Regions from separate parts of the Thalassospira sp. CH_XMU1420-2 genome, predicted to be linked through region 1. Evidence: riboswitches for the same ligand, from Rfam matches in the RefSeq annotation. Region 1 holds a riboswitch; each other region holds the start of a gene.
The links. A riboswitch is a leader RNA that binds a small molecule or an ion and turns the genes downstream of it on or off. The one in region 1 is predicted to bind thiamine pyrophosphate.

Region 2: it holds a riboswitch for thiamine pyrophosphate, as region 1 does, so the genes downstream of both, thiM (hydroxyethylthiazole kinase) here and thiC (phosphomethylpyrimidine synthase ThiC) in region 1, are expected to answer to the same signal.
Region 3: it holds a riboswitch for thiamine pyrophosphate, as region 1 does, so the genes downstream of both, WA429_RS11040 (ABC transporter ATP-binding protein) here and thiC (phosphomethylpyrimidine synthase ThiC) in region 1, are expected to answer to the same signal.

Annotation. Positions count from the first base shown of each region.
Region 1 is NZ_JAYMEG010000007.1:15,906-19,185, reverse strand. Features, by position in the region: gene WA429_RS18385 (sensor histidine kinase KdpD) at 1-819, opposite strand, end outside; TPP riboswitch at 1,527-1,642, shown strand; gene thiC (phosphomethylpyrimidine synthase ThiC) at 1,770-3,280, shown strand, end outside.
Region 2 is NZ_JAYMEG010000001.1:229,536-232,815, reverse strand. Features, by position in the region: gene WA429_RS01140 (Tex family protein) at 1-1,496, shown strand, start outside; TPP riboswitch at 1,626-1,731, shown strand; gene thiM (hydroxyethylthiazole kinase) at 1,808-2,617, shown strand; gene thiE (thiamine phosphate synthase) at 2,614-3,246, shown strand.
Region 3 is NZ_JAYMEG010000003.1:295,250-298,529, forward strand. Features, by position in the region: gene WA429_RS11030 (ABC transporter substrate-binding protein) at 1-432, opposite strand, end outside; gene WA429_RS11035 (ABC transporter permease) at 511-1,323, opposite strand; gene WA429_RS11040 (ABC transporter ATP-binding protein) at 1,320-2,117, opposite strand; TPP riboswitch at 2,108-2,219, opposite strand; gene WA429_RS11045 (acetoin utilization protein AcuC) at 2,395-3,280, shown strand, end outside.

The DNA.
Region 1 (3,280 bases):
CATCCGCTTGGCCGTGCGGACCAGCTTTTTGGCAACCGGACTTTCATTCAGGCACACCATCAGGCGTTCTTGCGTCGGCCATGGGCCGCTGACCGCGTGGGTGCGCATATATTCCAGCATCTGCGCATCAATGCGTTCAGCAGCAATACGCATCGCCAGTTCGCGAAGGGCGGTCAGATTACCCTTGCTGAAGAAATGCCGGAGCGCGCGCCCCACCTGATCGATGACATAAACCTTGCCATCGCGCAGTCTTTGCAAAAGATCATCAGGCGGCAGATCGATCAGTTCAATTTCATTGGCTTTTTCAAGGAAACTGTCGGGCAAGGTTTCGCGTACGCGAACACGTGAAATCCGGGCGACAATATCGTTCAGGCTTTCAAGATGCTGGATGTTCAGCGTCGTATAGACATCAATCCCGGCATCAAGCAACTCATCGATATCCTGATAGCGCTTTTCATGACGACTGCCCGGCACATTGGTATGTGCCAGTTCGTCCACAAGGGCGATTTCCGGTTTGCGCCAGATGATCGCATCAATATCCATTTCCCCAAAGACACGGCCCCGATGCAAAAGCCTCTTGCGCGGCAATGCTTCAAGACCGCGCAAGAGGTTTTCGGTTTCCACGCGCCCGTGGGTTTCGACAATGCCGACAATAACGTCCCGCCCTTCCTTCTGCCGTTCCTGCGCGGCTTGAAGCATGGCATAGGTCTTTCCGACGCCCGGATAGGCGCCTAGAAAGATCTTGAGCTTGCCCCTCTCATCCTTGTGGGTCTGTTCCAGCAGAGCTTCGGGTGATGGACGGTCCTCTTCGTCGGTCATCTTGTGTCGATCAAAGTTTTTCGTATTTATGCTGTCATATCAGAACCATCGGCGGATCGCGCGGATAATTAGGCGGTAGACTGACAGCGCCCTGTTACGGAGCCAGACAGCACGCATCTCCTACGCCTGACGCATGATTGCTCTTTGCCGTGCACTGGACTGCCATCGGACAAACCAGTGCTCAATTTCATCCTGTTTCGTCATTGCCTCAAGACGATATTTCGTCCAAAGTCAGGGGTTATTCAGATAGCATTTCTCTACATGTCTGCAATGGAACTGCGCTTTGGATCGGGTTTGCACGTTGGCTTAGTGCGCCTTCGGAGCTGTCTCTCATTACCTTGACATGAACCAAACTGCCAAGAGCTTAAGTTCAGAACGATAAAAATTCCCGCAGGCTGGTAACGCAAAAAAAGCTTTTGGACCAATCGCCCGGGATGAAAGCGAGAAATGCTAGTTTTTGTCGATCGGGCAGATCTTTTCGCACAAACGAAGAAAGACAATCATAGAACGAAGAGCTTTGGAAAAAGATCTGGAGCTATAGCCTAGCGTTGACAGTACTGGCACTACAGATGCGGGACAAATCCGGATTTCTCGAGCCGTTCGGAGCCCTCCCCTTCTCTCTCTAAGTCCGCTCTTTCGGTACAATTCGCAAGGTAGCCGGGACGCTTACCGATTGACACCCCCCCTGCATAACTTGTAACCCTTCAATCAATCACCTGGGGAGCCCCGACAAGGGGCTGAGATACTGCTGGCGATGCAGCGCAGTGACCCATTGAACCTGATCCAGTTCATACTGGCGTAGGGATGGTGCAGAGGCTGGCATATTCACGTGTTCCTGATGGGCCTGATCCGTCTGGTACGGGTGAATTTTCACCATAATGTCAGCCCCCCTCATCACATGCCTTTCGCAGAACTGGGTCTCCATTGCTTTGACTGCAAAGGGACCTTTTATGTCTGTCAAAATTTCTACATCTGATGTCACCACCGGGCCATTGCCCGCATCGCGCAAGATCCATATTCCCGGCGATCTGCACCCCGAAATTCGCGTGCCGATGCGTGAAATCTCGGTCCATCCCACAGCCGGCGAGCCACCGTTAAAGGTGTATGACTCATCGGGTCCCTATACCGATCCAGATATTGAGATCGACATTGCCAAAGGCCTGCCGAGAATTCGGCGCAACTGGATTGCCGGACGCGGTGATACCGAACGATATGCCGGGCGCGCGATCAAACCCGAAGATAATGGCTTTGTCGAAAGCGGGAACCATGCTGTTCCGGTGTTCCCAAATCATCACGCGCCCTTACGCGCGACCGATGGTCAAGCGGTCACACAGCTTGCCTATGCCAGGGCGGGCATCATTACCGCAGAAATGGAATATGTCGCGATCCGCGAAAATATGGGACGTGCCGAATTGCGGGCTAATGCAAAGCGTGATGGCGAGGCTTTCGGGGCAGTCATCCCCGATAATGTCACACCGGAGTTCGTTCGTGATGAAGTAGCGCGTGGGCGTGCGGTGATCCCGGCCAATATCAACCATCCCGAAGCCGAACCCATGATCATTGGCCGTAATTTCCTGGTCAAGATCAACGCCAATATTGGTAATTCGGCAGTGACATCATCGATGGGGGAAGAGGTTGAAAAGATGGTCTGGGCAACCCGGTGGGGGGCCGATACCGTCATGGACCTATCGACCGGGCGCAATATCCACAATATCCGTGACTGGATCATTCGCAATTCCCCGGTGCCAATCGGGACCGTGCCGATCTATCAGGCGCTGGAAAAAGTTGGTGGCATTGCCGAAGACCTGACATGGGAGGTTTTCCGCGACACCCTGATCGAGCAGGCCGAACAGGGCGTTGATTACTTCACCATTCATGCCGGGTTGCGTTTGCACCACATCCCGTTGACCGTGGATCGGGTCACCGGGATTGTATCGCGCGGCGGATCGATCATGGCCAAGTGGTGCTTGCATCATCACCGTGAAAGTTTCCTCTATGAGCATTTCGCCGAGATTTGTGACATCTGTCGGATGTATGACGTGTCGTTCTCGCTGGGCGATGGATTGCGGCCCGGGTCAATTGCCGATGCCAATGATGCCGCCCAGTTTGCCGAACTTGAAACCCTTGGCGAACTGACCCAGATCGCCTGGGCCAAGGATTGTCAGGTCATGATCGAAGGGCCCGGTCATGTGCCGATGCACAAAATCCGCGAAAATATGGACAAGCAATTGGCGGTCTGCGGCGAAGCACCATTCTATACGCTTGGCCCTCTAACGACGGATATCGCACCGGGTTACGATCACATCACATCAGGTATTGGCGCTGCGATGATCGGATGGTTTGGTACCGCGATGCTGTGTTACGTCACCCCCAAAGAGCATCTTGGTCTGCCCGATCGTGATGATGTCAAAACCGGGGTGATTACCTATAAGATCGCCGCACACGCAGCCGATCTGGCCAA
Region 2 (3,280 bases), on a different contig from region 1:
CGCTGTCGATCGAGCTTGATCTGTTTGGTACCCTGCGCGACAGCGCCGAAGAAGGCGCAATCAAGGTCTTTGCCGATAACCTCAAGGATCTTCTGCTGGCCGCACCAGCCGGGCAAAAGGCCACCATGGGTCTTGATCCGGGGGTTCGTACCGGCGTCAAGGTCGCAGTTGTCGATGCCACCGGCAAGCTGGTCGATACCGCAACGGTTTACCCGTTCCAGCCGCGCAATGACGTTGAAGGGGCGCTTAATACCCTTGCAGCCCTTGCTGCCCGTCACAAGATCGAACTGATTGCGATTGGCAATGGCACGTTCTCGCGCGAGACGGATGAACTTGCCGGTCAGCTTCTGAAACGTTTTCCGGCCCTTAAGGCCACCAAGGTCATCGTGAACGAAGCCGGCGCATCGGTCTATTCGGCATCGCAATTCGCGGCTGAAGAATTCCCCGATCTTGATGTGTCGCTGCGTGGGGCAGCATCAATTGCCCGTCGATTACAGGACCCGCTGGCAGAACTGGTAAAGATCGAACCGAAATCCATCGGTGTCGGGCAGTATCAGCACGATGTATCGGAAACCAAACTGGCCCGTTCTCTTGATGCCGTGGTCGAGGATTGCGTGAACGGCGTTGGTGTTGACCTGAATACCGCATCGATCCCGCTTTTGACCCGAGTTGCCGGTCTGACCGAAACACTGGCCCGCAATATTGTCAGCTATCGCGATTCAAACGGTGCGTTCCAGTCCCGTGCCGACCTGAAAAAGGTCGAACGTCTGGGACCAAAGGCGTTTGAACAATGTGCCGGCTTCTTGCGTATTCGTGGTGCCCAGAACCCGCTTGATGCATCGGCCGTGCACCCGGAAGCCTATCCGCTGGTCGAAAAAATCAGTGCAAAGGCATCAAAACCGCTGGCGACCCTGATTGGCGACTCGGCCTTTATCAAGACCCTGCGCGCCGAAGATTTCGCTGATGACACGTTTGGTGTCCCGACCATCCGCGACATTCTGGCCGAACTTGACAAACCCGGCCGCGATCCGCGCCCGGAATTCAAAACCGCGAAATTTGCCGATGGTGTGAATGAAATCAAAGACCTTCGCACCGGCATGAAGCTTGAAGGAACGGTCACCAACGTCACCAATTTTGGGGCATTTGTCGATATCGGAGTCCATCAGGACGGTCTGGTTCACATTTCCCAGTTGGCCGACAAATTCGTCGAAGATCCGCGCCAGGTGGTCAAGGCCGGTCAAATCGTCTCGGTGACGGTGATGGAAGTTGACGCGCCCCGCAAACGTATCGGGCTTTCGATGAAATCGGCCCCGGATTACGAAGCTGTGCGTGAAAAACGGTCCGATAACCGTGGGCAGGCACCACGCGGTGGTCATGGCGGTCGCCCGCAACACACATCTGGCGGCGGGAATCGCGGTAATGCCGGCGGAAATTCCGGCGGTGACGGCGGTGCGATGGCAGCCGCCCTTAAGGCTGCGATGGAACGTCGCAAATAATCACGACGAACCAACGACATTTTCAAACGGCGGGATGGCGCAAGCTGCCCCGCCGTTTGCATTCTGGTCCCTGATCATGCTGTGACCGACAGGATGAATTGACAGAAAGCACATTAAAACCCATTTTGGGCATTCACCAAGGGGAGCCCCGTCAGGGGGCTGAGAAACTGCCGCGCAGTGACCCTTTGAACCTGATCCAGTTCATACTGGCGTAGGGACGGTGTGAACGCGAAATTTTCGGCGTTCTCCATCTTTCCGACTTCGAACTGGGTCTCCAAACGCACTTGAGTTTGCTGCATTGGAGCCTCGACATGACGACTGATCTTTCCACCACCGCAACCGGGCTGTTTGAAAAAATGCGTGCGACCAATCCGCTGGTCCATTGCATCACCAACTATGTTGCGATGAATTATGCTGCCAATGTCCTTCTGGCGGCGGGCGCATCACCGGCAATGGTCCATACACCAGAAGAATCCGGAGAATTTGCCGCAATCGCAGGCGCACTGACCGTCAATATCGGCACCCTGTCGCCCCATTGGGTCGAAGGCATGATTGCCGCGGCCAAATCGGCAAATGACGCAGGCAAGCCATGGGTTCTTGATCCCGTGGCACATTTCGCCACCACATATCGCCGCGATACGGTTGCCCGGTTGCTGAAACTGAACCCGACTGTCATTCGCGGTAACGCTTCCGAAATCATCGCCCTTGGCGGCGGCCAAAGTGCCGGTCAGGGCGTTGACAGTGGCGATCCGGTCGAACAGGCCGAAGAAGCCGCCCGCACCCTTGCCACCGCGCAGAAGGCCATCGTTGCCGTCACGGGCGAGGTTGATTTTGTCACAGATGGAACGCGCAATGTCCGCATTGCCGGTGGTTCGGACCTGATGCCGAAAATCACGGCCATGGGCTGTTCGCTGACCGCACTTGTTGGTGCCTATACCGCAATCGCCAAAGATCAGGCTTTTGAAGCCACCATCGCCGCCCTGACCAATTTTGCCGTTGCGGGAAGCATCGCGGCAAAATCAGCCAACGGTCCGGCATCCTTCATGACGGCCTTTGTTGACGGGCTGCATAATCTTGATGCTGCAACCTTTGCCGGCACTGCGCGTATCGAGGTCCTATGACATCCTTTGATCTGTCCCTTTATCTGGTGCTTGATCCCGAGCTGTGCCGAACTCATTCGATGGTCGAAACCACTCTGGCAGCGATTGCTGGCGGGGCAACCATCGTCCAGTTGCGCGACAAAAGAGCCGGTACCGAAGGTCTGATACGCATTGGGCGCGAACTGATGGATGCGATGCGCGGTACCGGTGTGCCGCTGATTGTGAATGACGATATCGACGCCGCAATCGCCATCGGTGCTGATGGATTGCATGTCGGTCAGGATGACCTGCCGACAAAAACTGCGCGCGACCGGCTTGGCCCGGACAAGATCATTGGCCTGTCGATCGAAGACGAAACTGTCGCCCGCAAGGTTGATCGGTCGATTGTCGATTATGTCGGTATTGGACCGGTCTTTGCCACACCGACCAAACCCGATCATAAACCGGCCATCGGGTTTGATGGTCTTGCCAATCTGGTTCGGATCGCCGGTTTGCCATCCGTTGCGATCGGCGGATTGAAACGCGATCACGTCGACCCGGTATTTGAAGCCGGTGCGAACGGCATTGCGGTTGTATCGGCAATTTGCGGACAACCCGACCCCGAAGGCGCCACCCGCAAGATTTCTGATGCCATCAAAGCCCGGAAATAACCGGTTAAATCAGATACCTGACCCGAAATTCATC
Region 3 (3,280 bases), on a different contig from region 1:
CGCATCTTCGAACCCGGCCAGCGAATAGCCGATTTTCTTGCCCTTAAGGTCCGCGATTTCCTTGATCGGGCCATCTTCCAAAACGATCAGGCTGTTAAGCGGGGTCGCAACCAGCGTCCCGATACGGGTCAGCGGCAATCCTTCGGCCGCCTGTACGTGAAGCTGGGGCTGATAATTGACCGCAACGTCGCCCTGACCGGCAGCAACAAGGCGCGGCGGGGCGGAAGGGTCGCTTGGTTCGATCAGTTCAACGTCAAGATCATGCTTGGCAAAGAAACCCTTTTCCTTGGCGACGATCAGCGGTGCGTGATCCGGGTTCACAAACCAGTCCAGCAGAATGACCAGCTTGTCGGCGGCAAAGGCCGTTGAGGACGTGCCAAGAACCATTGCGCCCAATGCGGTCGCGGTGATCATGGATTTAAGGCGTGACATGGATGAACCTCCGTAAGATGCGCCAAATTATTTGTATGAGGATTTAAACCGCGGCCGATTTGGCAGCGGGGAATTGTATTACCGAACCGGTTTCAGGCTGTCGGGCTGCCAGGGCAGGGCTGCGCGCAGGACGCGATCGACAATGAAATATTGCGTGATCGAAAAGGCGCACAGGATCAGAAGACAGGCAAAAACCATATCAATCTGAACCCGGGCATTGGCATGCAACATCAAATAGCCAAGCCCGTGACTGGACCCCACCCATTCCCCAATCACCGCGCCAATCGGGGCCACAGCGGTGGCAACCCGGAAACCCGATGCAAAGGCCGGAAGGGCAGCGGGCAGGCGGATATGGGTCAAAAGTCGCCAGCGACTGGCCCCCATGGTCCGTGCCAGATCAAGCCAGCCGCTTTCAGTGCGTGCCAACCCGTCAAAGAAGGCGACTGTCACCGGGAAGAAAATGATCAGGGCCGCCATGGCAATCTTGGATGCCAGACCAAAGCCCAGCCAAAGAACCAGAAGCGGTGCCAAGGCAAAGAACGGAATGGCCTGCGACACCAGAAGGATCGGCATCAACCAGAACCGGACCGGCGAAAACAGCGCCATCGGAATGGCGGCCAGCGTGCCGAGGGCCGCACCGGCAAACAGGCCAATCACCGTTTCGGCAATGGTATATTGCGCGTGATCAAGCAGCACATCATGCCGGGCAAACAGGGTGGCCCAGACATCTGCGGGCGTTGGCAGCATGTATTTCGGCGCACCGGTAATCAGAACCAGCGCCTGCCAAGTTGCAATCAGCGCAACCACAATGATCAAGGGCCGGGCAAGCATCAGCCAGCGGCGTTCTGTCAGCGGTTTTTTATGGGTATGAGGATTGTTTTGAAGGCTCATGACAAAGCCTCCGCCCCAAATCCGGGGGCAATATCGGCACCAAGTTGGCGCAGCAATTCGGCCTGCTGGGCCAAAATGGCGGGATCGGTGATGTTGCGCGGGCTTTGACCATCTGGCGTGATGGCATCGGCAAGGGTGGCCGGGGCACCCGACAGGACATGAACATGATCGCCAAGACGCAATGCTTCAAGCGGGTCGTGGGTTACCAGCAATACCGTCTTGCCGCGCAAAACCCGTGCGGCCAATTCCTGCAAACGTAATCGATTGACCGGATCAAGGGCTGAAAACGGTTCATCCATCAGGACAACCGGGCGGTCCTCCATCAGGGTGCGGGCAAGGGCGGCACGCTGTTTCATGCCCCCCGAAAGCTTTGCCGGGCGTAGGTGGGCTGCATCGGTCAAACCGACTTCGGCGATCAGGTGTTCGGCGCGCGCATGATCGGGACGTTCCCCGCGAAGGACCGCGCCAAGCTCGACATTCTCGCGCACGGTGCGCCAGGGCAAAAGCAAATCCTGCTGCGCCATATAGGCGATGCGGTTCTTAAGGATGCCGCCATCCGAACAGGTGATGTTACCGCTAACATCGCCTTCGACCAGACCGGCAAGGAAGCGCAAAAGCGTGCTTTTGCCAACGCCGCTGGGACCGAGCAAACAGGTAAAGCTTCCGGCCCGAAGGGTCAGATCAAGATCATCAAAAATATCAACGCCGCCAAATGCCACACGGGCACCCGACAGGTGGATATCGAAACTGGTTGGATTTTGCGCCTGCTGGGGCGCTTGTTCTGTGTCGCGCATTCGATCCTTCCTACGCCGGTCTTAACCGGTTCAGGTTCAAAGGGTCGTTCGGCAACACCGAACCTCTCAGCCGATTTACGATCGGCCCCCCCGGAGATGACGGGACTATGCGCAGTCAAAACGCGTCCGTCAAGTTTTGTGACAATTTGTGTCAGGCGCTGCGCGCGATAAAGAACGAAGATCGGTGTGTCAGATCGCTGTAATCAGGCCTTGCAGAATGGCGTGAATGCACGCAATGCTGTGGGGAGCCTGCCGTTGAAATTGACTGACATCTGTTGTGACCATCTTGCCCGAAACCCTTCCTGATTATCGTCGGGGTGACATAACCCCGCGCATGATTGCCGCCGAAATTTACCGCGGGTCCAGTTACGGGCCGAAACACCCATTGGCGATCCCGCGGGTGTCGCTGGTGGTCGATATGGTGCATGCGCTGGGCTGGGTGGATGAAAGCACCTATTTGACGGGGCCGGTGGCAACGCCCGATCAACTGGCGCGGTTTCATGACCCGGAATATGTCGATGCCGTCATGCAGGCCGAACGTGACCAGTCCCTTCCCGAGGAGGTCATGGTCCGGTTTGGTCTGGGTAAAAATGGCAATCCGATCTATCCGGAAATTTTCCGGCGTCCGGCGACTGCGGCCGGATCATCGATCCTGGCGGCGCAATTGATTGCCGATGGCGGCATCATCCATCATCCGGCCGGGGGGACGCACCACGGATTGCGCGACCGGGCATCGGGGTTTTGTTACTTCAACGACCCGGTTCTGGGGATTTATGCGCTTCTCGATTCGGGGCTGGATCGGGTGTTGTATGTTGATATTGACGCCCATCACGGGGATGGCGTGCAATATGCCTTTGCCGAAGATGACCGGGTTCTGACCGTTTCCATGCATCAGGAAGATTTATGGCCCAAGACCGGCGCGATTGATGACGTGGCCGGTGGCATGGCCCGCAACCTGCCCATGCCGGGCGGGATGAATGACGACGAGATGCGGTTCGTTCTTTTTGAATATTTGATTCCTCTTGCATTAAGTTTTGCACCACAAGCTATTGTTTTACAATGTGGATGTGATACTCTTGCCGAGGATCCGCTTTCAAAACAGCTTTTGGGCAATCAATCGATCTGGGAAGTCGTGGGGGCGATGACCAGATTGGCGCCAAGAA